One region of the Enterobacter sp. 4974935 genome, then DNA from elsewhere that is predicted to be linked to it. Evidence: predicted binding sites of a transcription regulator. Region 1 holds the regulator's gene; each other region holds the start of a gene.
What was found. The regulator CRP, encoded in region 1, controls carbon source genes, mostly activating them, when cyclic AMP is high. The targets are predictions, from matches to a motif close to ATGTGANNNNNNTCACAT.
Positions count from the first base shown of each region.

Region 1 (10,609 bases):
CTTTAAAACCGGCAATCAGCGCCACGTTTGGCGAAAGGTCGACGTATAAACGTGAGTAGAGTTCGATGTAGGTGTGAATCGCCCCGATTTCGAGCTGACCATCTTCCAGAAGCTGCGAAATGCGCAGGCTTTGCGTACCGGAGAAGGAGAAGTCGAGCTTGCGGGCGATGCCTTTCTCAAAGATGTCCAGATGTTCGCTGCGGCCCACGCTCGGCATGATCATATGCAGATCGTGCACGATTTGCGGGTTCACTTCGGCCAGTGAACGGGAAAGGAAATCCGCCTGCTTCTGGTTGTTGCCTTCCAGAACGACTTTGTCGCCTGGTGCGATCAGTTTTTCCAGCATGGCGACAAGATCGCCGGTTGGCAGTACCTTGCCCTGCACCGGTACGGACGCCAGACGACGCGCTTTCTCGCTGCGTCGGGTGTTCCATTGCCGGGTGGGTGTTTGCCCAGATAACATTATTAACCTCCTGATTCAGCACATCATTCTGATTTGCTTAACGTTGAGTAAAGTGTGCGCTCTGGTGAGAAAGGCATCAATTAAGCGTAGGACGTAATCATTAGCCTGAGAGTAATAATCAAGGTAAAGAAATGTGATCGGGATCAGTTCATGTTTCGGAAAAACGGGCTAAACGGGGTACAATTCGGAAGGTATAGTTAATTTCTGACAAGAATCAGCATCGCCCTTATGACCCAAATCATTCCCTCAGACTTCGACATTGCAGCCGAAGAGAGCGCAGAGTTCGTGCCCATGCGCGGTGTGGCTAACCCTCACCTGCAAACCATGCTGCCGCGCCTGATCCGCCGCAAGGTGCAGTTCAACCCCCACTGGCAGCGCATTGACCTGCCGGACGGTGACTTTTTGGATCTCGCCTGGAGCGAAGATCCGGATCAGGCCAGACATAAACCCCGTCTGGTGGTGTTTCACGGCCTGGAAGGCAGCCTGCACAGCCCTTACGCACACGGTCTCATTGAGGCGGCGAAAGCCCGCGGCTGGCTTGGGGTGGTGATGCATTTTCGCGGATGCAGCGGCGAGCCTAACCGTCAGAAACGCATTTATCACTCGGGTGAAACCGAGGACGGCTCCTGGTTCCTGCGCTGGCTAAGAGACAATTTCGGCGAAGCACCAACGGCAGCGGTGGGGTATTCGCTGGGCGGGAATATGCTGGCCTGCCTGCTGGCGAAGGAGAGCGACGCCGTACCGCTGGATGCGGCAGTGATTGTCTCTGCGCCCTTTATGCTGGAGCAGTGCAGTTATCATATGGAAAAAGGGTTTTCGCGGGTCTATCAGCGCTACCTGCTCAACCTGCTGAAAGCCAACGCCGCGCGTAAACTTAAGGCCTATCCGGATACGCTGCCTGTGACGCTGCAACAGCTCAAACGCGTGAAGCGCCTGCGCGAGTTTGATGATTTGATCACCTCGAAAATTCACGGCTTTGCCGATGCGATTGACTATTACCGTCAGTGCAGCGCCATGCCTTTACTGAATCAAATCACGAAACCCACGCTGATTATCCACGCCAAAGACGATCCGTTTATGGATCATCACTCGATCCCCGCCCCTGACTATCTGCCGGATAACGTGGAGTATCAGCTCACCGAGTTCGGCGGGCACGTGGGCTTTGTTGGCGGCACGCTGCGTCGGCCAAAAATGTGGCTTGAGACGCGTATACCCGACTGGTTAACGGCTTATCTGGACGGTAAAAAATGATTATTCCCTGGCAGGATCTCTCTCCCGACACGCTCGATAATCTGATTGAAAGCTTTGTCTTGCGCGAAGGCACCGATTATGGTGAACATGAACGTTCGCTTGAACAAAAGGTCAGCGATGTGAAGCGCCAGCTTAAAAGCGGCGACGTGGTGCTGGTATGGTCCGAACTGCATGAGACGGTGAATATCATGCCCCGCAACGCGTTTCATGGCTGATCTTACACTTTTCCAGTCAGGGAGTTGCTATGTCTGCCAGACATCCGGTTATTGCCGTTACGGGTTCGAGTGGGGCGGGAACCACTACCACCAGCCTCGCCTTCCGCAAGATTTTCGCCCAGCTTAACTTACGGGCGGCAGAGGTAGAGGGCGACAGCTTTCACCGCTACACGCGCCCGGAGATGGATATGGCCATCCGCAAGGCGCGCGATCTGGGTAAACACATCAGCTATTTTGGCCCGGAGGCCAATGACTTCGGCCTGCTGGAGCAAACCTTCCGTGAATACGGGCAGAGCGGCACCGGGCAGTCCCGCAAGTATCTCCACACCTACGATGAAGCCGTGCCCTGGAACCAGGTCCCCGGCACGTTCACGCCCTGGCAGCCGCTGCCGGAACCGACTGACGTGCTGTTTTACGAAGGATTGCACGGCGGCGTGGTGACGCCTCAGCACGACGTGGCGCGCCATGTGGATTTGCTGGTGGGGGTGGTGCCGATTGTTAACCTTGAGTGGATCCAGAAGCTGACGCGTGACATGAGCGAGCGCGGCCATTCGCGAGAGGCGGTAATGGATTCGGTGGTGCGCTCCATGGAAGATTACATCAACTTCCTGACGCCGCAGTTCTCCCGAACCCACATTAACTTCCAGCGCGTCCCCACCGTGGACACCTCCAACCCGTTCGCCGCAAAAAGCATCCCTTCCCTGGACGAGAGCTTTGTGGTGATCCACTTCCGCAACCTGGAAGGCATTGATTACCCCTGGCTGCTGGCGATGCTACAAGGTTCGTTTATTTCGCACATGAATACGTTAGTGGTACCGGGCGGAAAAATGGGGCTGGCGATGGAGCTGATCATGACGCCGCTGGTGCAGCGGCTGATGGAAGGAAAGCAAATCGCGTGAGTTGTTTTGCCCGGTGGCGCTGCGCTTACCGGGCCTACGGGCGTGCTTTTGTAGGGCGGGTAAGCGAAGCGCCACCCGCCAAAAATTAAGCCTCGATCACTTCATACGAATGGGTGATGTTTACCGCTTTCTCCAGCATTAATGCCACAGAGCAATATTTCTCCGCAGACAGGTCAACCGCACGCGAGACCGCCGCATCCTTCAGTTCTTTGCCGGTGACGATAAAGTGCAGATTAATATGCGTGAACAGACGTGGCGCCTCTTCGCGACGTTCTGACGTCAGCTTCACTTCACAATCGGTCACGTCATGACGGCCTTTTTGCAGGATCGACACTACGTCGATCGCGCTGCATCCACCAGCCGCCATCAGCACCATTTCCATCGGGCTGGGAGCTTTATCGCCGGAGTTGCCATCCATCAAAACCTGGTGCCCGGAAGCAGACTCGCCCAGGAACGTTAACCCTTCAACCCATTTCACACGCGCTTGCATATTCACTCACTCCAACGTTGCATTTTTTATGACAGATTACGTGTACGTTACATTTCTCGCAACGGAAGGCGACCTGCGTCATGCTGAAGCGAGACACCAGGAGACACGCGGCGAAAGCTATGCTAAAACACTCTGGATGCTACAGTAATACATTGACGTTACACATGTATGCAGAGGACATCAAACTTTACTGGCTGCGAAACGTTACGACAGCCGACTTCCCAGGTATGGGTAAGAATTCGATTGCAACCCCAGAGTCCGGATGCATCTTATGACTCTGGTGACAGCTTATAACAGAGGATAACAGCGCATGGTGCTTGGCAAACCGCAAACAGACCCGACTCTCGAATGGTTCTTGTCTCATTGCCACATTCATAAGTACCCATCAAAGAGCACGCTGATTCACCAGGGTGAAAAAGCGGAAACGTTGTATTACATCGTTAAAGGCTCGGTGGCCGTGCTGATCAAAGATGAAGAAGGGAAAGAGATGATCCTTTCTTATCTGAACCAGGGCGATTTTATCGGTGAACTGGGCCTGTTTGAAGAAGGCCAGGAACGTAGCGCCTGGGTTCGTGCAAAAACAGCATGTGAAGTGGCTGAAATTTCTTACAAGAAATTCCGTCAGCTGATTCAGGTCAACCCTGACATCCTGATGCGTCTTTCTTCCCAGATGGCACGCCGTCTGCAAGTGACCTCTGAGAAGGTGGGTAACCTCGCCTTCCTGGACGTGACCGGTCGTATCGCGCAGACGCTGTTGAACCTGGCGAAACAGCCAGACGCCATGACCCACCCTGACGGTATGCAAATTAAAATTACCCGCCAGGAAATCGGTCAGATCGTCGGCTGCTCCCGTGAAACAGTGGGCCGTATCCTGAAGATGTTGGAAGATCAAAACCTGATCTCCGCCCACGGTAAAACCATCGTGGTTTACGGGACCCGTTAATTCCGGTCAGACGGCGTGCCGCCGCAGGGTGGCACGCCGTTTTTGTCTCTACTCCTTATGTGGCGCAGGCTGATCTATCACCCGGAAGTTAACTACGCACTGCGACAAACGCTGGTGTTGTGTCTTCCCGTGGCCGTGGGCCTGATCCTCGGACATCTTCAGCAAGGCCTGCTGTTTTCCCTCGTGCCCGCCTGCTGCAACATTGCCGGTCTGGACACCCCGCATAAACGCTTTTTCAAACGCCTGATTATTGGCGGCTGCCTGTTTGCCGGCTGTAGCCTTGCCGTGCAACTCTTACTGGCCCGCGACATTCCTCTGCCGCTGATCCTGACCGTGCTGGCGATGACGCTTGGCGTAACCGCTGAAATCAGCTCGCTGCACGCCCGCCTGCTTCCCGCGTCGCTGATTGCCGCCATCTTCACCTTAAGCCTTGCGGGCAATATGCCGGTGTGGGAGCCATTGCTGATCTACGCCCTCGGCACGCTGTGGTACGGGCTGTTTAACTGGTTCTGGTTCTGGTTGTGGCGGGAACAGCCGCTTCGCGAATCCCTGAGCCTGCTCTACGTGCAGCTTGCTGAATACTGCGAAGCAAAATACACCCTGCTCACGCAACATACCGACCCGGAAAAATCCCTGCCGCCGCTGCTGGCACGCCAGCAAAAAGTGGTGGATCTGATCAGCCAGTGCTATCAGCAGTTGCACATGCTTGCCGCCAACAAAAATCATGAATATAAGCGGCTGCTGCGTACCTTCCAGGTCGGGCTGGATTTGCAGGAGCATATTTCCGTCAGCCTTCATAATCCGGAAGAGGTGCAAAAGCTGGTGGAGCGCAGCCATGCGGAAGCGGTGATCCGCTGGAACGCGCAGACCGTCGCGGCGCGCCTGCGGGTGCTGGCTGAGGATATCCTCTATCACCGCTATCCGACGCGCTTTAACATGGACAAACAGCTCGGCGCGCTGGAAAAGATTGCGCGTCAGCACGCGGATAACCCGGTCGGGCAGTTTGCCGCCTGGCATTTCAGCCGCATCGCCCGGGTGTTGCGCACCCAGCGCCCGCTTTATGCCCGGGACCTGATGGCCGATAAGCAAAAACGACTGCCGTTGCTGCCTGCGCTCAAAAGCTACCTGTCGCTGAAGTCTTCCGCCCTGCGCAACGCCGCAAGAATTAGCGTCATGCTCAGCATCGCCAGCCTGATGGGAATGGCCCTGCACCTGCCGAAACCCTACTGGATCTTAATGACCGTGCTGTTTGTCACCCAGAACGGCTATGGTGCCACGCGGGTGCGCATTCTGCATCGGGCGGGCGGCACGATGGCGGGGCTGATTATCGCGGGCGTAACGTTGCACTTCCACGTGCCGGAAGGGTATACGCTGGTCGGCATGCTGGCGATTACGATGGTGAGTTATCTGATCATCCGTAAAAACTACGGCTGGGCGACGGTGGGCTTTACGGTAACGGCGGTGTACACCCTGCAGTTGCTTACGCTCAACGCCGATCAGTTAATTATTGCCCGCCTGGTCGATACCCTGATTGGCTGCCTGATCGCCTTTGGCGGCATGGTCTGGCTGTGGCCGCAGTGGCAAAGTGGATTACTGAGGCAAAACGCCCACGACGCGCTGGAGGCGGATCAGCAGGCCATTCGCCTGATCCTGAGCGACGACCCGCAGCCGTCTCCACTGGCCTACGAGCGCATGAAGGTCAACCAGGCGCATAATGCCCTGTTCAACTCCCTTAACCAGGCCATGCAGGAGCCGGGCTTCAACTCGCACTATCTGGCAGACATGAAGCTGTGGGTCACGCACAGCCAGTTTATCGTCGAACACATCAATGCCATGACCACGCTGGCGCGCGAGCACACCATGCTGACGCCGGATCTGGCGCAGCGCTATTTGCAGTCGTGTGAAATTGCCCTCCAGCGCTGTCAGCAGCGTCTGGAGTACGACGCGCCGGGGGAGTCAGGGGATTCGAACATTCTGGAAGCGCCGGAGACGCTGACCCACGGGCCGATGAGCACCCTTGAGCAGCATTTACAGCGCGTTCTCGGGCATCTCAACACCATGCACACCATTTCGTCGGTGGCATGGCGTCAGCGTCCGCATCACGGGATTTGGTTAACGCGCCGGTTAAAACGAACCGCGTATTAGCCTCTGACGATCTTCGCCACCGCCGCGGAAAAACGGGTTAACCCGTCTTCGATGTCTTTGTCTTCCACCACCAGCGACGGCGCAAAGCGCATCACGTCCGGCCCGGCGTTGAGCACCATGACGCCTTCGTGCGCGGCGGCGTGCAGGAAATCGCGCGCGCGGCCTTTGTACTGAGGCTTCAGCTCGGCGCCGATCAGTAACCCCATCCCGCGGATTTCACTGAAGACATCAAACTGTTCGTCAATCTGCTGAAGATGTTTCACAAAAAGGGCGCGTTTCGCATTCACGCCATTCAGGACGTCCGGCGTATTAATGATGTCGAACGCCGCTCCCGCCACGGCGCACGCCAGCGGATTACCGCCGTAAGTGGAGCCGTGTGAGCCCACATGAAATGCGGAAGCGATATCCTGGGTGGTGAGCACCGCGCTGACCGGGAAACCGCCGCCGAGCGCTTTTGCGCTGGTCAGAATATCCGGCGTTACGCCGTAGTGCATATAAGCGAACAGGTCTCCGGTACGCCCCATCCCACACTGCACTTCATCAAACACCAGCAGCGCCTGGTGCTCGTCGCACAGTTCGCGCAGCCCTTGCAGAAATTCCGGGGTGGCCGCCGTGACGCCGCCTTCCCCCTGAATGGGTTCGACCACCACGGCACAGGTGTGATCGTCTATCACCGCTTTAACGGCGTGCAGATCGTTAAACGGCACGTGGATGATATCCGCAGGTTTCGGACCAAAGCCGTCGGAATACTTCGGCTGGCCGCCAACGGAAACGGTAAAGAACGAGCGACCGTGGAAGGCGTTATGGAAGGCGATGATTTTGGTTTTGTACGGACTATGACGCGTGGTTGCGTAGTAGCGCGCAAGCTTAAAGGCGGTTTCGTTGGCTTCGGTGCCAGAGTTCATAAACAGCACGCGTTCGGCGAAGGTGGCATCGATGATCTTACGCCCCAGACGCAGCGCCGGTTCGTTAGTGAACACGTTGCTGGTGTGCCACAGCGTTTCGCCCTGCGTTTTCAGCGCGTCCACCAGCGCAGGATGGCAATGGCCCAGCGCCGTCACCGCAATACCGCCTGCGAAATCAACATACTCATTGCCCTGCTGATCCCAGACGCGGCTGCCTCTCCCTTTCACCGGGATAAACTCAGCCGGTGCATAAATCGGCAGGATCACTTCATCGAATGTCGCGCGGGTAATTGCTGGTTGTTCAGTTGCCATGTCATGACCATCCATTTTTATGTCACAGTGATTGTGAAAATATAATCACAAAATATGCATAAAAAATCACAACAAGGCAACAGATATTCAGCGATTAAGGAAATTGGCCAGCAGTGCGTGCCCCTGTTCGCTGAGAATGCTTTCCGGGTGGAACTGCACCCCTTCCAGATCGTACTCGCGGTGGCGAATGCCCATGATTTCCCGGGTCTCACTCCAGGCGGTCACTTCAAAGTCTGCGGGCAGGGTCGGCGGATCAATCACCAGAGAATGGTAGCGCGTCACGGTTAACGGATTGTTTAGCCCCAGGAACACGCCGGTACCGGTGTGCGTGATCGGTGAGGTTTTGCCGTGCATGACTTTCGCGGCACGAACAATGGTGGCGCCAAAGACCTGCGCAATGGCCTGGTGACCCAGGCAGACGCCCAGAATCGGCAGCTTGCCCGCATAGTGGCGGATTACCTCCAGCGAGATGCCGGACTCCGACGGCGTACACGGCCCGGGCGAAATCACGATTTTCTGGGGCGCCAGCGCGTCAATGTCAGCCAGCGCGATCTCATCGTTACGGCGGACAACCACCTCTGCCCCCAGTTCACAAAAATACTGGTAAAGGTTCCAGGTAAAGGAATCGTAGTTATCAATCAGCAGAATCATGGCGGCTCCTGAAAAAATGGCCGCCCTATTTTACTCAGATCCCCGCGCTTCGCTCACAACTTTGGCAAAGATAGCATTCAGGGCGGTCAGATCACCCATCGCCCCGCTCTGGTTGGCGGATGCCCAGTCGTCCGGGTCGATCCCCTGCCAGTTCAGCACGTAGCCCGCATGGATCGCCAGCTGTTCAAAGAAGATCCGCTGAGCCACGCCATTACCGCTCATAAACGGATGTAGCATGTTGATTTCACAGTAGTAATGACTGATTCTGTCTGTAAACTCTTCTTTCTGAAGGCCCACCAGATATTTATCGATTTCCAGCGAAGCCATCAGCTCATTACCCACCTTCTCGATGTACTCGAAATGGCAAAATGGAATGTCGCCCTTGGAAATATCGGCGGTGCGCAGCTCGCCAGCGCCTTTCATTTCGTTGCGGAATAAATGGCGGTGAATAAGGCACAGATGGGGTAAACCCGGTGCAGAAGGCCCCAGTGCCAGCGTCTCGATATCGGGTTCAGCGGGACCCTTGCCTTTTTCAAGGAGGCAACTGGCCTGAAGATTGACGCTACGCTGTTGCTCCCAGAGTCGGGATTTTTGCTTGTCGGTGAGTTTTTTCACTACGCCTCCCTGAATAGTCCGTTTGCCACAAGTATAAGCAGCAAAACGCGCTTTCGCAGGGAGGGCGGAAAGACACGGGCAGGATGTGCCCGTGTGAGGGAACGATTACGGCAGCACTTTCGCGGAGAGAATCACCACTGGCTTAGACGGCACATTCTGGTATGGACCGACATCGTGAGTCTGAACCTGAGAGATCTTGTCCGCCACGTCCATGCCTTTCACCACTTTACCGAACACCGCGTAGCCAAAGTCGCGCTGGCCGTGGTCCAGGAAGGCGTTATCCGCCACGTTGAGGAAGAACTGGCTGGTGGCGCTGTCTTTATCCGCCGTACGCGCCATAGAAATGGTGCCGCGCTTGTTCAGCAGGCCGTTATCCGCTTCATTTTTGATTGGCGGGTTAGGTTTTTTCTGCTGCATCTGCTCGTTGAAACCGCCGCCCTGAATCATAAAGCCCGGGATCACGCGGTGGAACGTGGTGTTGTTATAAAAACCACTGTTCACGTAGTCGAGGAAGTTTTTCACAGAAACAGGGGCTTTTTGGCTATCCAGCTCCAGCTCAATATTCCCCGCAGAGGTAGTCAGCAGGACGTGAGGGTCTCCTTTAGCTGCCAGCGCAGCAGGGGAAACGGCAGAAAGAGCAAACACAGCTGCGACAGCCGCCAGTGTTGATTTGAGCATGAGAATTCCTTAACAAAGCGCAGTATAAAAAGCGAATGGCTTGATTCTAAAGAGCAGTATGACCCCAGACCAGTCTTTTACCTAATTTTACGAAATTGAAACAATTATTACCGCGCAAACGATTGTTCACCCCGCGATTTAATGTGATCTCCATCACGTTAAAGCCTGCAATTGTGCTCAATATTTTCTGAAAAGATTTAATTAGATCACTTTCGCGACTAAAATCTGCCCGCTCAAACGCAGTCATTGCGTTTTTCTTTACTTTTAACAGGCCAGACATGACTAACAGCAATCGCATCAAGCTCACATGGATCAGCTTCTTCTCCTACGCCCTGACCGGCGCGTTGGTGATCGTCACCGGGATGGTGATGGGAAATATCGCAGACTACTTCCAGTTGCCCGTTTCCAGCATGAGCAATACCTTCACTTTCCTGAACGCGGGGATCCTGATCTCTATTTTCCTTAATGCCTGGCTGATGGAAATCGTGCCGCTGAAAACCCAGCTGCGCTTCGGCTTCGTACTGATGGTTGCCGCCGTGGCGGGCCTGGTGCTGAGCCACAGCATCGCCCTCTTCTCTGCCGCCATGTTCGTGCTGGGCCTGGTGAGCGGGATCACCATGTCGATCGGTACGTTCCTGATCACCCATATGTATGAAGGTCGCCAGCGCGGCGCGCGTCTGCTGTTCACCGACTCCTTCTTCAGCATGGCCGGGATGATTTTCCCGATGGTCGCCGCGTATCTTCTGGCGCGCAGCATTGAGTGGTACTGGGTATACGCCTGCATTGGTCTGGTCTATGTCGCGATCTTTATTCTCACCTTCGGCTGCGAGTTCCCGGTGCTGGGCAAAAAAGCGCAGACCACGTCTGAGCCAGTTGCGAAAGAAAAATGGGGTATCGGCGTGCTGTTCCTTTCCATCGCCGCGCTGTGTTACATCCTCGGCCAGCTGGGCTTTATCTCCTGGGTTCCTGAATACGCGAAAGGTCTGGGCATGAGTCTGAACGACGCGGGTAAACTGGTGAGCGATTTCTGGATGTCTTACAT
Region 1 covers NZ_JBZWGT010000003.1:172,837-183,445, reverse strand. The annotation lists gene mdcA (malonate decarboxylase subunit alpha) at 1-463, opposite strand, end outside; gene AC4OVS_RS01940 (hydrolase) at 692-1,714, shown strand; gene AC4OVS_RS01935 (YheU family protein) at 1,711-1,929, shown strand; gene AC4OVS_RS01930 (phosphoribulokinase) at 1,959-2,828, shown strand; gene AC4OVS_RS01925 (OsmC family protein) at 2,914-3,318, opposite strand; gene crp (cAMP-activated global transcriptional regulator CRP) at 3,629-4,261, shown strand; gene AC4OVS_RS01915 (YccS/YhfK family putative transporter) at 4,319-6,406, shown strand; gene argD (bifunctional acetylornithine/succinyldiaminopimelate transaminase) at 6,403-7,623, opposite strand; gene pabA (aminodeoxychorismate synthase component 2) at 7,711-8,274, opposite strand; gene AC4OVS_RS01900 (putative adenosine monophosphate-protein transferase Fic) at 8,305-8,889, opposite strand; gene ppiA (peptidylprolyl isomerase A) at 8,995-9,567, opposite strand; gene tsgA (MFS transporter TsgA) at 9,846-10,609, shown strand, end outside.

Region 2 (10,609 bases), 210 kb from region 1:
GCCATGTTCTGCGGAGAGAGCGTAAACAGGCAGCTAAAGGCGAAGAACATCACCACCGCCACCATCAGCAGGCTGGCGCGACCGATGATTTTGGAACATTTCTGCTCGGTGAATTCTTTACCAAACTCCGGCTCGTACTCTTCGCGCTTGGAGACCACAAACGAGGAGACGATAGGCGAGAAGTTGAAGGAGAAGACCATAATGGAAATCCCCAGCCACACCGTGACAAGAATGCCGTCATGACCGGTGAAGGCGATATCGCTCAGGTTAACCTGGTCGATCACCGCTGAGTTCCAGTACGGGATCAGCGAGAGAGAAATCAGCACCAGGCTGGCGATGAACGGGAACACCAGGTAGCTCATCACCTTCACCATCAGGTCTTTACCGAACCAGATCACAAAGGCCATCAGCAGCAGCAGGAACAGCGCTACCACGCCGCGGTTCAGGGCAGGCATCTGGAGCTGGTTTTCCCAGAAGGTCATAAAGGTGTTGGTAATGGTGACGCCGTAAATCCACAGCAGCGGGCAAATGGCAAAGAAGTAGAGGAAGGTGATCACCACCCCGCCGGTCTTACCAAAATGCTCCTCCACCGTTTCGGTGATGTTGCCGGAGACGTTACTGCCGGACAAACACAGACGCGCCAGCGCGCGGTGGCAGTAAAAGGCAATGGGGAACGCCAGAACCAGCATCAGCAGAATAGGGATCAACCCCCCAAAGCCTGCGCGGATGGGGAAGAACAGCACGCCAGCGCCAATGGCGGTACCAAACAGGCCGAGCGTCCAGGTGGTATCCGATTTACGCCAGGAGGACGTTTTTGTCTGGCCAACGATAATGCTTTCTGTGTTGCTCATAGGTCACCTTTATGCGTCAACGAAGCCGGTAATTTGGGAAACACGGGAGAGATCAATATTGCCACCGGAAATAATGCAGACGGTTTTACGGCCCTGAATATAATGGTCCAGCTTGCCGCTTAATAACGCCGCGCACGCCAGCGCGCCAGCACCTTCCGTAACCACTTTATTTCGCTGAATAAGCGCGATCATGCTGTTGCGAATCTCGTCTTCGCTGACCAGCACAATGTCGTCAACCAGTTCACGAACGATTTCGAAGGTTAAATTACCCGGGCGAGACACGTCGCAGCCGTCCGCTAATGTGCCGGTAATGCGGTGGTTCGTTATTTCACCGGTCTGATACGACGCCGCCATTCCGTGCACGTTTTCAGACTGCACGCCGATAATATTGATAGTTGGGTTGATGGATTTAATTGCTGTCGCAATACCGGCAATTAAACCACCACCGCCGATGGGAACAATCACGTTATCCACGTCGTATAAATCTTCGAGGATTTCCAGTCCGATGGTGCCCTGACCGGCGATCACTTTCGGATCGTCGTAAGGCGGGATAAATATGCGCCCTTCCATCTCGACGATTTCGCTCACTTTGGCGATAGTGTCGTTAAAGTTCTCGCCGTGCAGCACCACTTCGGCGGAGTAGTCGCGCGTGGCGGCCACCTTGGATTTCGGCGCGCCCATAGGCATTACCACTTTGCCGTCGATGCCGAGCATGGCGCAGGAGAGCGACACCCCCTGCGCGTGGTTCCCTGCGGAACAGGCAACCACGCCCTTGCGTTTTTCCGCATCGGTCAGCGAGCTTAATTTATTAAACGCCCCACGTATTTTAAACGAACCGGTACGCTGCATATTTTCAAATTTCAGGAATATCTCACCCTTACACCGTTCGCTCAGATAATTTGAGCGCGGCATACCGGTTTTATAGATCTTTCCCGCCAGTCTTTTTCTGGCGTCCTGAATATCGTCAATGGTCACCGGGAGATCGTAAGTAATGTGCATAATATCCTCGTTATAATAATTCATTGTTTTCAGGCAAAGTCAGGGTATCAGAGCGTTAAAAAGCGTCGCTCCGGGCATTTTAAATCATCATTATTTCTATCGTCGTTTTTCGATATTCATCGACGAATATTGTTTTGCCAGTTCAACTAATACTGACGCCGATTTTTTAATACTGTAATTTTTTGACCACACGGCAGCATAACGCGCCACAGGTAATGCATCTTCCACCGGCAGGACAATAAACTGGTCCGAGCCGAATGGCGCAATCATGTCACGGGGGATCACCGTCAGGTAATCGGCATTGAGAACAAGGTTATAGATGGTGACGACGGAATCGGTCTGGACGATGTTTTCAATGCTGATGTGGTTATCTTGCAGGGTGGTCAGGAGTTCGTTGTAGTAGCCCATATCGGTTTGCGGCATCACCCACTGCTCGTGCGTGAGCGATGCCAGTCTGGTCGGGCCGGTGCACGTTCGTGATTTACTCGCCACCAGCACAAACTCAGATTCAAAGAGTGGCTCAACGTGAAGATCCTGGAGCAACATCCCGTCGCTCAGCGTGCCGATGGCGAAATCCAGCCGGCCATCGCGAATGGCGGGCAGGAATGAAGAGAGCTGCGCTTCATACATTGAGACGCGCGCCTTCGGAAACACTTCCTTGAATTTTTTGATCATCCCGGACAGGAAGGTGAAACCAATCAGCGACGGATAGCCGAAGGAGACGTCCATGACGGTACTGAAACTGAGGCTGTTGATCTCGCTCACCATGTTTTTCATTTCGCGGGTGATCGACTCAGCGTAGGACAGCAGCACCTGACCGGCGGCAGTGAGTTTTACGCCGGTGTTTTTACGCACCATCACTTCCACCCCAAAGTAAGATTCGATGTCGCTGATGATTTTGCTGACGGCAGGTTGCGTCAGCCCCAGTTGTCTTGCAGCAGAACCTATAGAGCCACTTTTGATGACTTCCTGAAATACCACGAGGTGCTGTGTTTTCGGTAGAATAATAGTATTCATAATATTCTGCGCTTATTTCCCTATGACGCAGCGGATTCTACCCAATATTGTTTCAGGGGGTATGTGCTGTTACTCACAATTTGCCAGGATGCCCTTTTTACAACCACATTTAAAATCGATTTATAATCTTATTATTCAAACAGTTAGATAGCTAAAAATACGCAATTACGCTGATATTGATCAACAAAATCCGCGGTAATAAATTTATTTTATGGCAATAACCAGCATGAATTTTTTTGCCTTAACAATATTAATAAAGACTATCTTTCAGGCAATTAAAGGTTAATAAACCATCATTATTTTTTTAAAACATTTTTGTGGTTTATCAACTTTATCAGGAATATTTTCTCAGCTTCCGGTTAAAGAGTGGGATATATCACACATTCACCAGAAGAATGTTTTTAGATTCAATATTAAATTATCAAATGAATAACATTCAGCATCACTGAGTCAACATTCACAACATCTGCTCAACACTAAAATTTTCTAATTTTATAGCGTTAAATTTTGTGATTACGATCATGCGCAGCAGATGAAAGGAACGCATAGTCGGTAAAACAGTGAAATGTGCTTAGCGTCGCAAAACTGAGAATTGATGTCGTTTGGCGCTTCGCTGACCCGGCCTGCAACCTTCAGAAAACAAAAACCCCGCCGAAGCGGGGTTTCGTAAGAAGTTGAAGCTGACCGATAAGCCGGGTTCTGTCGTGGACAGTCATTCATCTAGGCCAGCAATCGCTCACTGGCTCAAGCAGCCTACCCGGGTTCAGTACGGGCCGTACCATGTGAACCCCTATTTGGCCTTGCTCCGGGTGGAGTTTACCGTGCCACGGACTGTTACCAGCCGCGCGGTGCGCTCTTACCGCACCCTTTCACCCTTACCTGATCCCGCTTACGCGGGCCATCGGCGGTTTGCTCTCTGTTGCACTGGTCGTGGGTTTCCCCCCCAGGCGTTACCTGGCACCCTGCCCTGTGGAGCCCGGACTTTCCTCCCCTCCGCCCGTCTCCCCCGAAAGGGACGACGACGAAGCGGCGACTGTCTGGTCAGCTTCGGCGCGCAGTATAGAGGGTTTGCGCGCCGCTGTCACCCCTGGCTACGCATGCCTACCTGCAATGTGGCCGCGATATTGCGCGAGGCGCGGTAAATGTTGTCGTACGCTCCCTGGAACGCCTCTTCCAGTGAACCGATGCGGGTCAATACGCTGAACACCGCGTCGATGCCGTACTGATGCACCACACCCACATCCTGCGTCAGACTTCCGGCAATCCCTATCACCGGCTTATGGTATTTTTTGGCGACGCTCGCCACGCCGACGGGCACTTTGCCATTAATGCTCTGGCTGTCGATGCGCCCTTCTCCCGTCAGCACCCACGTGCAGTCGTGAATATGTTCTTCAAGATTGAGCGCCTGAGTGACAATCTCAATGCCGCTTTTCAGCTCAGCGCCCAAAAAGGCCATCAGTGCCGCGCCCATGCCGCCCGCCGCTCCAGCCCCCGGAACCCGGTTGACATCAATGCGCAGGGATTCTTTGATCACGTTGGCGTAGTGGCTAAGACTGGCGTCGAGTTCGAGGATCATCTCCTCCGTGGCGCCTTTTTGCGGGCCAAAAATACGCGACGCGCCGCTTTCACCGACCAGCGGATTCGTCACGTCACAGGCGACGCGGATTGCGCACCCCTGAAGACGCGGATCAAGAACCGAAATATCAATACGGTTCAGCGCCATCAGGCTGCCGCCGCCGTAGCCGATCTCCGTCCCGTTCGCATCCGTAAACCTCGCGCCCAGCGCCTGCATCATACCCGCGCCCCCATCGTTGGTTGCGCTCCCGCCGATACCGATAATGATGTTGCGCGCGCCTTTATCCAGCGCGCGGAGGATCAGCTCCCCCGTCCCGCGCGACGTCGTGACCAGCGGGTTACGCTGCGCGGGAGGAACAAGTACCAGGCCGCTGGCGGCGGCCATCTCGATAAACGCGGTGGTACCGTCGCCCGAGATCCCCCAGCTGGCCTTCACCTTTTCCCCTAACGGGCCGGTGACGACAGCCTGCTGCCAGGTGCCCTGCGTCGCGGCGATCATCGCTTCAACCGTACCTTCTCCGCCGTCAGCAACGGGAACAGACACGTAATGAGCGTCGGGGAAAATTTCCCGAAATCCTTTTTCTATCGCCTGCGCCACCTCAGTGGCAGACAGGCTTTCTTTATAAGAGTCTGGCGCGATTACGATTTTCATAGTTGTATGCCTGAGCCGTAGGCCCGGTAAGCGTAACGCCACCGGGCGGGACGTCATTAGCGAGCAATTTCAACCTTCGCCAGCTTTTCGTAATAGCACGCTAACGCGCTGTGATCGGCGGTGCCCAGACCGTCCGCACGCAGCGCCTGCATCATCTCCATGACGGCGGCAGTCAGCGGCAACTGCGCGCCCACGCCGTGGGAGGTATCCAGCGCATTCGCCAGATCTTTAATGTGCAGATCGATGCGGAAGCCCGGCTTGAAGTTACGATCCATCACCATCGGTGCCTTGGCATCCAGCACGGTGCTGCCCGCAAGACCACCGCGAATGGCCTGATAGACCAGATCCGGATTAACGCCCGCTTTGGTGGCCAGCGTCAGTGCTTCGGACATGGCCGCGATGTTCAACGCCACAATCACCTGGTTTGCCAGCTTGGTGACGTTGCCTGCGCCAATTTCACCGGTATGCACCACGGAGCCAGCCATGGCTTTCATCAGGTCGTAGTATTTGTCGAACACGGCTTTATCGCCCCCCACCATCACCGACAGAGTACCGTCGATGGCTTTCGGTTCGCCGCCGCTGACCGGCGCATCCAGCATCTCCACGCCTTTCGCTTTCAGCGCCTCACTGATTTCGCGGCTCGCCAGCGGCGCGATAGAACTCATGTCGATCACCACCAGACCCGGCTTCGCGCCGTCGATAATGCCGTTCTCACCCAGCGCCACCTCTTTCACGTGCGGGGAGTTTGGCAGCATGGTGATAATGACATCGCACTGCTCGGCGATCGCTTTTGCAGTTGTCGCCGTTTCTGCGCCAGCCGCAATCACTTCTGCCACCGCGTCTGAATTACGATCTAAAACCACCAGTGAGTAACCTGCTTTGATGAGGTTTTTGCTCATTGGTTTGCCCATGATACCCAGGCCAATAAAACCCACTTTCAGCGTCATAATCTGTTTCCTCAATGATGGTTATTTTTTAAAAGCGTCTGCTAATTTCTGCGTGGCGGCGCGGAATACGCCGAGGTCGCTGCCGACGGCGACAAACGTTGCGCCCCACTCCAGGTAGCGGCGGGCATCAGCTTCCACCGGCGCCAGAATGCCGCACGGTTTACCGTGCGCTTTGGCACGGGCAAAAATGTGCTGGATTGCCCGCTGCACGTCCGGGTGGCTGGCGTTGCCCAGATGACCAAAGGCGGCCGCCAGATCGCTCGGGCCGACGAAAATACCGTCGACACCTTCGGTCGCGGCAATGGCGTCGACGTTATCGACCCCCTGCTGGCTCTCGATCTGAACCAGAATGGTGATGTTCTTGTTGGACTGGGCGAAATAGTCCGGCACGGTGCCAAACATGTTGGCGCGGTGCGAGACAGACACGCCGCGGATCCCTTCCGGCGGATAGCGGGTGGCAGCTACGGCCAGCACCGCTTCTTCTTCCGTTTCAACAAACGGGATCAGGAAGTTGTAGAAGCCGATATCCAGCAGACGCTTGATGATCACCGGCTCGTTGGTAGGTACACGCACCACCGGCGCGCTGTGGCTGCCTTTCAGCGCCATCAGCTGCGGAATAAACGTGTTGATATCGTTTGGCGCATGTTCGCCGTCCAGCACCAGCCAGTCGAATCCGGCCAGGCCCAGCGCTTCGGTGCTGATGGGGTTGGCCAGCGCAGACCAGCAGCCAATCTGAATCTGATGCGCCGCAAGGGCCGCTTTAAATTTATTCGGGAAGATGTCGTTACTCATTACGTATACCTTTTTTAATTCCGCAGTTTTAGCCAGTAGCTTTTCTTATTTATTCCGACTCAGCGTCAGCGTTATATTTATTTTCCTGACTGAATTTTGGCTTTATAAAATCGTCATTCAGTATAATCGTCACCACCCGGCAGCACATTGTCTCAATGCTCAATTATCCAACGGGGTTAGCACGCTATTTTGAGCATATGCCCAATGCAGTGGGCGCTGATGCACAGAATCAACGATTAGTGTTTCGGGAGCGATCGCGATCACATTCTCACTTTTCCTCTCCTGACATTCTTTATTTCCTCAATAAGAAACGATTAACCATCTGGCTATATTTAGTATCAGATATTTTGCTGGAGATGAGTGAACAATGGCCGATATTGAAATTCGACAGGCGGCGCCGACGGCGTTCTATATAAAAGTGCACGATACCGATAACGTGGCGATTATTGTCAACGACAATGGCTTAAAAGCGGGTACCCGCTTTCCGGACGGGCTGGAGCTGATTGAGCACATTCCGCAGGGGCATAAAGTCGCACTGGTCGATATCCCGGCGCAGGGCGAAATCGTGCGCTACGGCGAAGTCATCGGCTATGCGGTGCGCGCTATCCCGCAGGGTAGCTGGATTGAGGAGTCGCTGGTTGAGCTGCCCACCGCCCCGCCGCTGGAGACGTTGCCGCTGGCTACCCGCGTCCCTGAGCCGTTACCTCCGCTGGAGGGTTATACCTTCGAAGGTTACCGCAACGCGGATGGCAGCGTGGGAACCAAAAACCTGCTTGGCATCACCACCAGCGTGCATTGCGTGGCGGGTGTCGTGGATTACGTGGTGAAAATTATTGAGCGCGATCTGCTGCCGAAATACCCCAACGTTGACGGCGTGGTGGGGCTTAACCACCTGTACGGCTGCGGCGTGGCGATCAACGCGCCCGCAGCGGTCGTGCCGATCCGCACGATCCACAATATCGCCCTTAACCCAAACTTTGGCGGCGAGGTGATGGTGATTGGCCTCGGCTGTGAAAAATTGCAGCCAGAACGCCTGTTGCAGGGTACTGAGGATGTGAAAGCCATTCCGGTTGACGAGGCCAGTATTGTGCGTCTTCAGGATGAACACCATGTCGGCTTCAGATCGATGGTCGACGACATTTTACAGGTGGCAGAGCGCCATCTGGAGAAGCTGAACAAACGCCAGCGTGAAACCTGCCCGGCCTCTGAACTGGTGGTTGGGACACAGTGTGGCGGCAGCGATGCGTTTTCCGGCGTCACCGCTAACCCGGCGGTAGGTTATGCCTCCGATCTGTTCGTGCGCTGCGGCGCCACGGTGATGTTCTCCGAAGTCACCGAAGTGCGTGATGCTATCCACCTGCTCACGCCGCGCGCCGTCAACGAAGAGGTGGGCAAACGCCTGCTGGAGGAGATGGCCTGGTACGATAACTATCTCGACATGGGCAAAACCGACCGCAGCGCCAACCCGTCTCCGGGTAACAAGAAAGGCGGCCTGGCGAACGTGGTGGAAAAGGCCCTCGGGTCGATTGCCAAATCCGGCCAGAGCGCGATTGTGGAAGTGCTCTCACCTGGCCAGCGACCAACCAAACGCGGTCTGATCTACGCGGCAACGCCTGCCAGTGATTTCGTGTGCGGCACCCAGCAGGTAGCATCCGGCATTACGGTACAGGTCTTTACCACCGGACGCGGCACGCCGTACGGCCTGATGGCGGTACCGGTGATCAAAATGGCGACCCGCACCGAGCTGGCAAACCGCTGGTATGACTTAATGGATATCAACGCGGGCACCATCGCCACCGGGGAAGAGAGTATTGAAGAGGTGGGCTGGAAGCTGTTCCACTTCATTCTGGATGTGGCAAGCGGGCGGAAGAAAACCTTCTCCGATCAATGGGGATTGCATAACTCGCTGGCGGTGTTTAACCCGGCGCCGGTGACGTGATGGCCCCTCACCCTGTCCTCTCCCCACCGGGGAGAGGGTAAAAAAACCGCACCGAGCAGTCCCCTCTCCCCTATGGGGAGAGGGTTAGGGTGAGGGGAAAAGCCTCTTTAGACCAGCACCACATCGATCCCGCTTTTGCGTAACCCTTCCAGGCTTTCCGCCGGAATACCTTCATCAACGATAATCATGTCGATCCGCTGAGTATCAATGATTTTATGCAGGCTTGAACGGTTAAACTTGCTGGAATCAGTGACAACGATAATACGCTCCGCCACCTCGCACATTTTCCGGTTCAGACGGGCTTCATCCTCGTTGTGCGTACTCACCCCCCGATCGAGATCGATGGCATCGACGCCCAGGAACAGCAGGTCAAAATGGTAATTCTGTAAGGACTGCTCCGCCTGGTCACCATAGAAGGACTGCGACTGACGGCGCAAGTGCCCGCCGGTCATCAGCAGCTCTACGCCCTCCGCTTCCAGCAGCGCGTTTGCCACGTTCATCCCGTTGGTCATGGCAATAACATCGGTGTGCTGGCGCAGCATGCGAGCAATTTCAAAGGTCGTGGTGCCGGAGTCCAGAATAATGCGGTGACCCGGCTTCACCAGTTCAGCCGCCGCCTGCGCGATGCTGCGCTTCACAGCCGTATTAAGGGAACTTTTGTCCTCAACGGACGGCTCCACGCCGGGGGCATTACCTTCGCAAATCAGCGCGCCGCCGTAAGCGCGAACGGCAATCCCCTGCTTTTCCAGAAAGGCCAGATCGTTACGGATCGTCACCGTCGACACGCCGTATAAAAGAGAAAGATCGTTAACCTGCACGCTTCCCTGCGCCCGCAACCGCTGAATGATCTGCTCTCGCCTTTCACTGGTGCCGGTGATGCGCTTCTCTGCGGATGAATCGGTGCTGCTCATACGAGCTCCTTAGTAAATAAACTTTCGTTTCATTTCGTTTTGCTTATTAACGCCTTTCTTTTGAGGGAATGCAAGCCCTGTATGGTGAGCAGACGCAAGCTTAACCGCCGCTGAAACCTTTCATTATGTTTCTTTTGTGAAACAGATCGGAAAACTATTATCTTTCGTTTTATTTTTACCCCACCATAATGCAGTATCAAATGAAACAAAACGAAAGATGAATACCAACACCATCCGAAATGGAGAGGAAAGTGAAACATCTGACAGAAATGGTGGAACAACATAAACGGGGGAATACAAACGGGATTTACGCCGTCTGTTCCGCACATCCATTGGTACTTGAAGCTGCAATTCGTTACGCCCATTCACAACAGACGCCTCTGCTGATTGAAGCCACCTCAAACCAGGTGGATCAGTTTGGCGGCTATACCGGTATGACGCCCGCCGATTTTTATGGGTTTGTCTGCAATCTGGCGGGATCCCTCGGTTTCCCCACCTCACAGCTGATCCTTGGCGGCGATCATTTAGGTCCAAACCGCTGGCAAAACCTGCCAGCTTTGCAGGCGATGGCGAACGCCGACGATCTGATCAGAAGCTACGTGGCGGCCGGATTTAAAAAAATTCACCTCGATTGCAGCATGTCCTGCGAAGACGATCCGGTTCCTTTAACCGATGCAATCGTTGCCGGGCGTGCCGCTCGGCTGGCTAAAATTGCCGAAACCACCTGTCTCGAGCAATTTGGCGTAGCGGATCTGGTCTACGTTATCGGCACGGAAGTTCCGGTTCCCGGTGGGGCACACGAAACGCTGACCGAGCTTGAGGTCACCACACCAGAGGCGGCACGTGCCACGCTTGAGGCACACCGCCACGCATTCGAGAAGGAAGGGTTAAGCGACATCTGGCCGCGCATTATTGGCCTGGTGGTT
Region 2 covers NZ_JBZWGT010000003.1:382,845-393,453, reverse strand. The annotation lists gene tdcC (threonine/serine transporter TdcC) at 1-851, opposite strand, end outside; gene tdcB (bifunctional threonine ammonia-lyase/L-serine ammonia-lyase TdcB) at 861-1,850, opposite strand; gene tdcA (transcriptional regulator TdcA) at 1,947-2,867, opposite strand; RNA gene rnpB (RNase P RNA component class A) at 3,540-3,916, opposite strand; gene garK (glycerate 2-kinase) at 3,949-5,094, opposite strand; gene garR (2-hydroxy-3-oxopropionate reductase) at 5,151-6,041, opposite strand; gene garL (2-dehydro-3-deoxyglucarate aldolase) at 6,063-6,833, opposite strand; gene garD (galactarate dehydratase) at 7,201-8,772, shown strand; gene AC4OVS_RS03025 (DeoR family transcriptional regulator) at 8,880-9,683, opposite strand; gene kbaZ (tagatose-bisphosphate aldolase subunit KbaZ) at 9,923-10,609, shown strand, end outside.
Region 2: the regulator CRP is predicted to act here: its motif matches at 7,082-7,099, upstream of garD (galactarate dehydratase).

Region 3 (10,609 bases), 2.4 Mb from region 1:
AGCAGGTGGCGGTGCTGGTGCCGACTACCCTCCTCGCCCAGCAGCACTTCGACAACTTCCGCGACCGCTTCGCCAACTGGCCGGTACGCATTGAGATGCTGTCGCGTTTCCGCAGCGCCAAAGAGCAGACACAAATCCTGGAACAGGCAAGCGAAGGCAAAATTGACATTCTGATCGGCACCCACAAGCTGCTGCAAAGCGACGTGAAGTGGAAAGATCTGGGGCTGCTGATCGTCGATGAAGAGCACCGCTTTGGGGTGCGCCACAAAGAGCGCATCAAAGCGATGCGCGCCGACGTCGACATTCTGACCCTGACCGCCACGCCGATCCCGCGCACCCTGAATATGGCGATGAGCGGCATGCGCGATCTGTCGATTATTGCCACCCCGCCGGCGCGCCGTCTGGCGGTGAAAACCTTTGTTCGCGAGTACGACAATCTGGTGGTTCGCGAGGCGATCCTGCGTGAAGTGCTGCGCGGCGGCCAGGTATATTACCTGTATAACGACGTTGAAAACATTCAGAAAGCCGCCGACAGGCTGGCAGAGCTGGTGCCGGAAGCGCGCATCGCCATTGGTCACGGCCAGATGCGCGAGCGCGAGCTGGAGCGGGTGATGAACGACTTCCACCATCAGCGTTTCAACGTGCTGGTATGTACCACCATCATTGAGACCGGGATCGACATTCCGACGGCGAACACCATCATCATCGAACGCGCGGATCACTTCGGCCTGGCCCAGCTGCATCAGCTGCGCGGGCGCGTCGGGCGTTCGCACCATCAGGCCTACGCGTGGCTGCTGACGCCGCATCCGAAGGCGATGACCACCGACGCGCAAAAGCGTCTGGAAGCTATCGCCTCGCTGGAAGATCTGGGTGCTGGTTTTGCGCTGGCGACGCACGACCTGGAGATCCGCGGCGCCGGTGAGTTGTTGGGTGAAGACCAGAGCGGCTCCATGGAAACCATCGGTTTCTCTCTGTATATGGAGCTGCTGGAAAATGCCGTCGACGCGCTTAAAGCCGGACGTGAACCGTCTCTGGAAGATCTCACCAGCCAGCAGACCGAAGTGGAACTGCGCATGCCTTCCCTGTTGCCGGATGATTTTATTCCTGACGTGAATACCCGTCTGTCGTTCTACAAACGCATTGCCAGCGCGAAAAGCGAAGGCGAGCTGGAAGAGATTAAAGTCGAACTGATTGACCGTTTTGGGATATTGCCCGATGCGGCGCGCAACCTGCTGGATATTGCCCGCCTGCGTCAGCAGGCGCAAAAGCTGGGCATTCGTAAGCTTGAAGGCAACGAGAAAGGCGGCGTAATTGAGTTTGCCGAGAAGAACCACGTCGATCCGATGTGGCTGATTGGCCTTCTGCAAAAACAGCCGCAGCATTTCCGTCTTGATGGCCCGACGCGTCTGAAATTTACTCAGGATCTGACGGAACGTAAAATCCGCATGGACTGGGTGCGTAACTTTATGCGTCAGTTGGAAGAGAACGCCATCGCATAACGGTTTCCCCCGCCAGCGCCCGGCTGGTGGGGGACAATTTACAAACTCTTTGCACTTCGCCCGATCTTCCCGACCATACATTCGCCATAATTATCATTAACGCCTTATAAAACAATAACCTTATCATTTGTATGGATTATGATAATGATGATTTCTTCGCGTTTTACCCGCTGGTTAACTCTGGTTGCGCTGGCCGCGACGGTTGCCGTCGCGCTCCCTGCTCGCGCCAATACCTGGCCTCTTCCGCCCGTCGGCAGCAACGTCGTAGGTGAAAACCGCTTTCACGTGGTTGAAAACGATGGCGGTTCGCTGGAAGCGATTGCTAAAAAATATAACGTCGGGTTCCTGGCGCTGTTGCAGGCCAACCCGGGCGTAGATCCCTATGTGCCCCGGGCGGGCAGCGTACTGACGATTCCGCTGCAAACCATCCTGCCGGACGCGCCGCGTCAGGGCATTGTAATTAACCTCGCCGAACTGCGTCTGTATTACTACCCGCCGGGCAAGAACGAAGTTACCGTTTACCCTATCGGTATTGGTCAACTGGGGGGCGATACGCTGACCCCTACCATGGTCACCACCGTCTCTGATAAGCGCGCTAATCCAACCTGGACCCCGACGGCAAACATTCGCGCCCGTTATAAAGCTCAAGGTATCGACCTGCCTGCCGTGGTGCCTGCTGGCCCGGATAACCCGATGGGGCACCATGCAATTCGCCTGGCGGCCTACGGTGGGGTTTATCTTCTGCACGGAACGAATGCGGATTTTGGTATCGGGATGCGCGTCAGCTCCGGCTGCATTCGCCTGCGCGATGACGACATCAAAACGCTCTACCGCGTGATCGCCCCTGGCACGAAAGTGAATATCATCAATACGCCGATTAAAGTGTCTGAAGAGCCGGGTGGCGTCCGTCTGGTTGAGATCCACCAGCCGCTATCGAAAAACATTAATGACGATCCGCAGACGCTGCCGATTAATCTGAATGCCTCGATGGTGAGCTTTAAAACGAATGCAAACACCGATGGCGCAGTGATGGAGCGGGCGATGGAAGCGCGCTCGGGGATGCCAACCGATGTCACGCGGCATCATGAGGTTGCTCAGCAGTCAATGTAGAACGGTAATAACGACAAACGCCCTGCATTAGCAGGGCGTTTTTTTTGCAGTGGCATAACGGAGGGTTGCGTTACGCTTATTTGTAGATAACTGCGGTACCGTGCAGGGTGTTAGGACCGGTCACAGAGGTGATGCGGAATGATTTCGCACCCATTTCGTCAGCTTTTTGTGCCAGCTGATCTTCCAGAGAGCCGAGGTTAGTCCCGGCAGTGGCAGAGATGGTACCGACTTTCTGCTGGTCTGCTGGAGTGGATTGCACTTCAACAGCAGCGAAGCTTGCGAAAGAGAGTGAACTCAGAACGGCGGCAGCGATGAGGGTTTTAACGTTTTTCATGATTTTATACCTTTGGGCAGATGATGTAGTGGTCGTTAGTTATTTAGTTAACGATCGATAGGTAAATGATAGATGTGATCCAGGTCACACGTCAACCCATTTTTATAATGGTCGTTAAATTAATTTCATTTTCCTTATATTTCATAAAGATAAAATTAAATTATTTTTAAGAAATCACCGCTGGTCGTCGCAGACGTTTATTTTTATAATGACTATTCAACAAAACAACAGAGGACCAACGGCACATGACAACCGATGTCACGCGTTGCGCAAAGAAAAGCCGTGGCCGACCAAAAGTGTTCGACAGGGATGCGGCGCTCGATAAGGCCATGACGCTCTTCTGGCAGCATGGGTATGAAGCCACGTCGCTCTCCGACCTGGTGGAAGCAACGGGCGCGAAAGCCCCTACCCTGTACGCAGAGTTCACCAACAAAGAAGGCTTATTCCGGGCCGTTCTGGACAGATACATCTCGCGCTTCGCGGCAAAACACGAAGCCCAGCTATTCTGTGAAGAAAAAACGGTTGAGCAGGCATTGCAGGATTATTTCTGCGCAGTCGCAACCTGCTTTACCAGTAAAGACACGCCCGCGGGCTGTTTTATGATCAACACCTCCGCGACCCTCGCGGCATCGTCGAAAGAGATTGCCAACACGGTCAAATCGCGCCATGCGATGCAGGAGGAGACGCTCAGCACGTTTCTGGCTCAACGCCAGCAGCGCGGTGAAATTCCGGCGCATTGCCGTCCGCAGGAGCTGGCCCAGTATCTGAGCTGTATTCTACAGGGGATGTCCATCAGCGCCCGTGAAGGCGCGACGCTGGAAAAACTGCAGGGGATTACGCAAACAACGCTGCGCCTGTGGCCTGAACTTCTTAAACTCTGACGCAAAAAAAAGCTCCTCAGCCTGAGCGCATGAGGAGCTAAGTTCAGAGAACATCTTTTTTACACTTTGTTATTCAGTATCAGCTGACCATTGCTGTCGAGAGGGATCTGCGTACCAGGATCTTTATCCATGCGGATTTTGCCCTGCTGATCGCCAATTTTGTAGGTTACGTCGTAGCCCAACATTTTTTCAGACTTGTCATACACGGTTTTACAGCGCTGCTGCGTTGTGGTGTAGGTATCATTTTCCTGCATCGCGCCCTGCACCTGGTTACCGGCATAACCGCCACCCAGCGCACCAACTACCGTCGCGACATCCTTACCACGGCCACCACCAAACTGATGACCAATCACCCCACCAGCAACCGCGCCCAGCACGGAGCCAGCGATACGGTTTTCATCCTGAACCGGACGACGATGGGTGACAGAAACATTACGGCACTCCTGACGAGGCGTCTTGACCGTCTCTTTGATCGGTGTAGCGGTAACCACCTGCGCATACTGCGGGCCACGATCAAGTACGTTCAGACTGGCAACGGCAGCCACACCTAACGCAGCTGCGACGCCAATCCCTATACCCGCCAACATTGATTTATTCACGGGACTTCCTCCTTTGTTGCAATTGGTAGCAATTTTGCAGCACAATAAACGCTTCGCCAATAAGATAAAGGATCAAAAAACCGGGGGATGAGCTGGGATAGCGTCTGTTTAAGAGAACTCTTAAGCGTCAGGAGCGAAATGCACAGCATGATGTGCTAAGAATTCCCTCCGGAGAGCCCGGAGGGAGGGAGAAATTAGTGCAGCTTCAGGCGTGGGCGGATAACGCGGTTGATGCGGCCGACCAGCATCATCAGGCCGGTTTTGAAGTAGCCGTGCAGCGCAATCTGGTGCATACGGTACAGAGAAATGTACACGAAGCGGGCGATGCGCCCTTCCACCATCATAGAGCCGCGCATCAGGTTGCCCATCAGGCTGCCCACGGTGGAAAAGTTTGAGAGCGATACCAGAGAGCCGTGGTCTTTGTAGACATAGGCTTTCATCGGTTTGCCTTTCATCTGCGCCAGGATGTTATGCAGCACGAGGCTTGCCATCTGGTGCGCGGCCTGAGCGCGAGGAGGCACAAACCCGCCTTCCGGACGCGCGCAGGAGGCACAGTCGCCGATAGCGAAGATGTCCGGATCGCGCGTGGTTTGCAGCGTCGGCTCTGTCACCAGCTGGTTAATGCGGTTTGTCTCCAGCCCACCGATATCTTTCATGAAATCAGGCGCTTTGATCCCCGCAGCCCAGACCATCAGGTCGGCCTGGATGTATTCGCCGTCTTTGGTATGCAGTCCGCCCTCATCCGCGCTGGTCACCATGGTCTGGGTCAGCACGCGCACGCCCAGTTTGGTCAGCTCGTTGTGCGCCGCTCCGGAAATACGCGGCGGCAGCGCAGGCAGAATACGTTCACCTGCTTCCACCAGCGTCACATTCAGCGCTTCATTAGTCAGCCCTTTGTAGCCATAGCTGTGCAGCTGTTTGACCGCATTGTGCAACTCCGCCGATAATTCAACGCCCGTTGCGCCACCGCCCACGATAGCAATGTTAACCTTGCCGTTAGCACCCATGTTGTTGGTGTACTTCAGGAACAGGTTAAGCATCTCCTGATGGAAACGACGCGCCTGATGCGGGTTATCCAGGAAGATGCAGTGCTCTTTTACGCCTGGGGTGTTGAAATCATTGGACGTACTGCCCAGGGCCATCACCAGCGTGTCATATGCCAGCTTGCGCTCAGGAACCAGCAGCTCGCCTTTATCATCACGCAGCTCAGCCAGCGTGATGGTTTTGTTTTCACGGTTGATGTCCACCACCGAACCCAGCTGGAACTGGAAGTGGTGGTTACGCGCATGTGCCAGATAGCTGAGCGCATCCACGCCCTCATCCAGCGACCCGGTCGCCACTTCGTGCAGTAACGGCTTCCACAGATGGCTGTGGTTACGATCCACCAGCGTGATTTTGGCTTTCTTACCGCGACCCAGTTTCTTACCCAGCTGCGTCGCCAGCTCCAGCCCGCCAGCACCACCGCCGACAATCACTATCTTTTTCAATGGCGTAGTCAACGTGACCCCCTCAAATTATTAACCAATTGTTAATTAAAAGTTATATAAATAACCCTTAATTAACAACAGGTTACTGCGCTGAAACCATTCAGATTCATTGAGAATAGCACGTCAGGCGCATTGGTCATACCAAAATTGATATGCATCAAGTTTTGATGGTTTAAAAGTAGACAACTCTGACAAAAAAGAGGCCCGGCACGCTTTCACGTACCGGGCCTTTGTCAGGTTCAGGGAGTTCAGCCCAGCGTTTTAAAGGCCTTAATACGCTGCAAGTGCGGGGAAATATTTTTGAACTTGTGGGTCTGCTCTTCGTCCCAGACAATTTCGTAGTAATGATGCAGAAGTTCGGCAGCGCGGGAGCTGTCCAGCGCTTCATCGTTGCGGGAGAGGATCGCCAGACACCGGTCGCGGTTCTTTTCGCGGAAATTGCTCACGCATTTTGTTGCGATATCGGCGTACTCTTCCGGACGGTCAATCTTGCCTTCCATGTTTTCGTTTGGAAACAGGTTAGGATTAAAAATGACCTGACGGATATCGCACAAAAAACCGATGCGCTCTGCCCAGTATCCCCCCAACCCCACGCCGCAGATCAGCGGACGATCGTCGATATTGAGCTGCAACATTTTGTCCACTTCTTTAAGCAGATGCTGCATGTCATGTTTCGGATGACGCGTGCTGTAACTGATCAGCCGGACATCCGGATCGATAAACTGCAATTGCAGCACTTTCTCATGATTACCAGGACTGTTTGAGTCAAAACCGTGTAAATAAATGATCATCGTCTCACCACGCTACGCCTTCCGGGATGAATTAAAGGGCTGCTTTATGTGCCTGCCAGCGCTCGTTCAGGGCTTCAAGCCGGGCGTTTACCGATTTCCAGCGCGCCGAGTCCATCAGCTCCTGACGACTAAATGAACCTTTATGATACAATTGTGTAACACGTTCAGCATTGATCGGCGACAGGTTATCCAGCACGCTCACCGCCCCTTTACGATTATTGCAGACGAGGATCATATCGCAACCTGCATCCAGCGAAGCCTGCCCACGTTCGGCATAGCTTCCCATGATCGCCGCCCCTTCCATGGATAAATCGTCAGAGAAAATAACGCCATTGAAGCCCAACTCCTGACGCAGCACGGTTTTAAGCCAGTGCGGAGAGCCGCTGGCCGGACGCGGATCAACGTCACTGTAGATGACGTGCGCAGGCATAATAGCGTCCAGCTTGTTATCGGTAATCAGCGAGCGGAAAACAGACATATCTTTAGCGCGAATGTCTGCTTCCGGGCGCGGATCGCGCGGGGTTTCTTTATGGGAATCCGCCGTCACCGCCCCGTGGCCAGGGAAATGTTTGCCGGTGGTTTTCATGCCCGCATCGTGCATACCGTCAATGAAGCGCGTCGCCATTGCCAGCGCGATACGTGGATCGTCATGATACGAACGCTCACCTATTGCCGCACTAATGTGTCCTACGTCCAGCACCGGGGCGAAGCTGATATCGATATCCATGGCGATCATCTCGCTGGCCATCAGCCAGCCTGCTTCCTGCGCCAGTTGACCGCCCTCTTCAGCACCCAGCAGCGCAGCAAAAGATTGTGCGGCGGGTAAACGCGTAAACCCTTCGCGGAAACGCTGCACGCGTCCACCTTCCTGGTCGACGGCCACCACCAAGCGATTGCGTGACGCCGCGCGGATCTGGCGAACCAGCTCGCGCAACTGCGCCGGATCGTGATAATTGCGGGTGAAAAGAATCAGCCCCCCTACCAGCGGGTGCGCCAGAATTTCGCGCTCTTCCGCATCCAGCTCAAACCCTTCAACATCCAACATTACTGGACCCACACCAACCTCTCTTATCCTTTCGTTTGTAACTGACGCCAGGCATCATTTGCCAGCGCAATAAATTGTTCGTCATCTGTCTGCTGAAGGCGCATTTCAAACCATCCCGCCATCAGCATCAGCACCCACGGACGCCAGCGCGCGACCTGCCGCGCAAGGGTGAGTACATTTATGTTGGCGTTTCGGGCATAGGCGGTTATCAGCTGCACGCGCGAAGCCTCATCAGGCATCCAGACCGCAGCGAGTTCAAGCGCCACGTCACCGTCCCCGGCATATTCCCAGTCGATAAGTTTCTCGCCCGCCGTGGTATGAACGATATTCCCCGCATGGACATCCATATGCAGCGGCGCCAGACGTAACGCCTTCGGCTCTCCCGCTTTACGCAGCCGCTTAAGCTGCGCCAGCCAGAAGGGCGTGCGTCGTCCAGGCGCAGCCTGCTGCCAATAGCTATCCAGTAATGGAAGTAACGTCACCTGCCAGCCCAGACGCGGCTGTCGATGCAGATGATACAGCATGGCTGCCAGCGTGGGCGTATCGGGAAGCTCGCTTTTGATCTCACCCGCAATAAACGCCACCGCCATCCAGTCCCTGATAAAGAGATGAGGTTTCGGGGCAAGGTCGGCGGGAAGGCGCTTCAGGGCGCGGAACTGGCGACGAAAATGGGCGGCAGGCGCGGCGGCATCGTGATGCTGACGTAAAACCAGCCGATGGTCGCCACGCTCAATAATGCAACTCGCGCCGCCAAGCCCGACGGGGGCTTGCGGCGCGATAACACGGTACTGGGGGAAATAACGCGTCAGGACATCATGACGCGTGCGCTTATTGTTGCGTAACGGCACCTTTACCTGACCAGATAATTTCGCCGGTTTGAACCAGCATTAACTGCATCTGCAACGACGGCGTGTTCACGTTGCCTGTCGCGTTAGAATAAAGGACATACTGCGCGCCAACGTTGCGGGCGATACCAATCGCTTTACTGCGCGAACCCAGGCTGTCCTGAGGCGACAGACCAAGCTGTTGCTTGGCGACCGCGAGCTGCTGGGCTGAGACCAGCGTAAATTTACCGTTGTTTGCCAGCGCGTTGCGCAGGGTTTCCGTCGCTTCTCCCGCATTCAGGGAACCGTTTGTACGGTTGTTCACGCTGTCCACCAGCAGCACACTGCCAGGCGTAACGCCCTGTGCCTGCAACATTTTGCCCACCATCGGCTGCATCGCGCCGTTCCAGTCATAGTGCCGCACTCGCGGCGCAGGCTGCGCGGTATCGTCCGGATGTTCGATCGGGCCAGGCTGCGCCGGAATAGTCGGTACAGACGGCACGGTTGGAACAGGTTGCGCCGGTGTTGTTGGCTGTTCCGTTCCCGGCTTCGCCTGATCCACCGGTGCAGGTTCTTCCGTTCGCGTCACACAGCCTGCCAGAAAGAGTGCGAACGCACTCAGGAGCGCATAACGGCTCATTGTTTTAATCAAGGTTCACTCCTTACAAATAAAGATAAAGTCTCACCTTATGTGCACCCAGATAGCTGGCGCTGCCGTAGAGCGTGACCGACGATCTTGCCGGGACCGTCACGCTACGCGGCGCCTCAAGCGGGTGCATCTCAAGACCTCTCACGTCATACCAGTAGAAGCGATAATGCACCGTCACTGGCTCTTGCCTTTCGTTATAGAGCGTAGAGGAGGCAGAAGACTGGATTTCGCTTATGGTCAACGAAGGATTTTCCGCCGTGATGCCCGCAGCAAGCACTGAGGACTCCATCACCAGCGTCTGTTCTTCACTGACCGGGATGGCGGGACGCGCGCTGCACCCAACCATAACCAGCGTCACGATCAGCGCTGCAATACGCCCAGTTAACATATTAAAGACCTTTATGTGCCAGCATCGGTCCCAGTGGACGTCCACCCAGAAGATGCATATGAATATGATAGACTTCCTGGCCGCCATGGCGATTACAGTTCATGATCAAACGGTATCCATCTTCAGCAATCCCTTCCTGCTCAGCAATTTTCGCGGCCACCGTAAGCATACGGCCCAGCGCAACTTCATGCTCGGTTTTAACGTCATTGACGGTCGGAATCAGAATATTGGGAATAATAAGGATGTGCGTCGGCGCCTGGGGAGAAATGTCGCGGAAAGCCGTGACCAGTTCATCCTGATAGACAATATCCGACGGAATTTCGCGGCGGATAATTTTACTGAAAATCGTTTCTTCAGCCATGACCTTTTCCTTTTAAGTTTAATCTGGCGTCGTGCGTCCGTTGTTAACACACATTGTCTGTTTTACTGTGTGACACAACACAAGAGTATGAGCGAGTTTCTCCTGTCCTTTCAACCTTCTCCCGTGATTTCTTTCCTGATTATCGCCCATCTGGCTGAAGAGGCATCGCTTTAGGACATTTCTTTTCTGAAACCTGATTTCAGTTCATCCCGAAACATCTGTTTACAGCGTTAATCACAATGCGTATATTTCGCATTTGCATTTTCATGCGCATTTTTAACATAGAAAACGACGTCAGCCCGTGCTAGCGGGACTGTCGCGCACTACCTTCACCATTCACTAAGGGTTTGATGATGTCTTTCATTAATCACACCAGGGATGGGCAACGTCAGCCTGCCGCAACACCTTCGTTGCTGGCCGCCTGCATTGCTATGGCATTGACGCCAACCACCGCTTTCGCTGCTTCAACAGCCGAAGATACCGTCGTCGTTGATGGGGGTTTTGATAACACACAGGATCTTTCTGCCAGCCAGGATCAGGATTACAGCGTAAAAACCACCACCACCGGCACCAAATTGTTGCTGGTTCCCCGCGACATCCCACAGTCCGTCAGCGTTATCAGCCAACAACGTATGGCTGAC
Region 3 covers NZ_JBZWGT010000003.1:2,622,174-2,632,782, forward strand. The annotation lists gene mfd (transcription-repair coupling factor) at 1-1,499, shown strand, start outside; gene ldtC (L,D-transpeptidase LdtC) at 1,644-2,609, shown strand; gene bhsA (multiple stress resistance protein BhsA) at 2,686-2,943, opposite strand; gene comR (TetR family copper-responsive transcriptional repressor ComR) at 3,189-3,824, shown strand; gene AC4OVS_RS13905 (glycine zipper 2TM domain-containing protein) at 3,884-4,423, opposite strand; gene AC4OVS_RS13910 (NAD(P)/FAD-dependent oxidoreductase) at 4,618-5,922, opposite strand; gene ycfP (alpha/beta hydrolase YcfP) at 6,159-6,701, opposite strand; gene nagZ (beta-N-acetylhexosaminidase) at 6,733-7,758, opposite strand; gene thiK (thiamine kinase) at 7,770-8,594, opposite strand; gene lpoB (penicillin-binding protein activator LpoB) at 8,575-9,219, opposite strand; gene AC4OVS_RS13935 (YcfL family putative periplasmic lipoprotein) at 9,233-9,607, opposite strand; gene hinT (purine nucleoside phosphoramidase) at 9,609-9,968, opposite strand; gene fhuE (ferric-rhodotorulic acid/ferric-coprogen receptor FhuE) at 10,322-10,609, shown strand, end outside.
Region 3: the regulator CRP is predicted to act here: its motif matches at 3,016-3,033, upstream of bhsA (multiple stress resistance protein BhsA).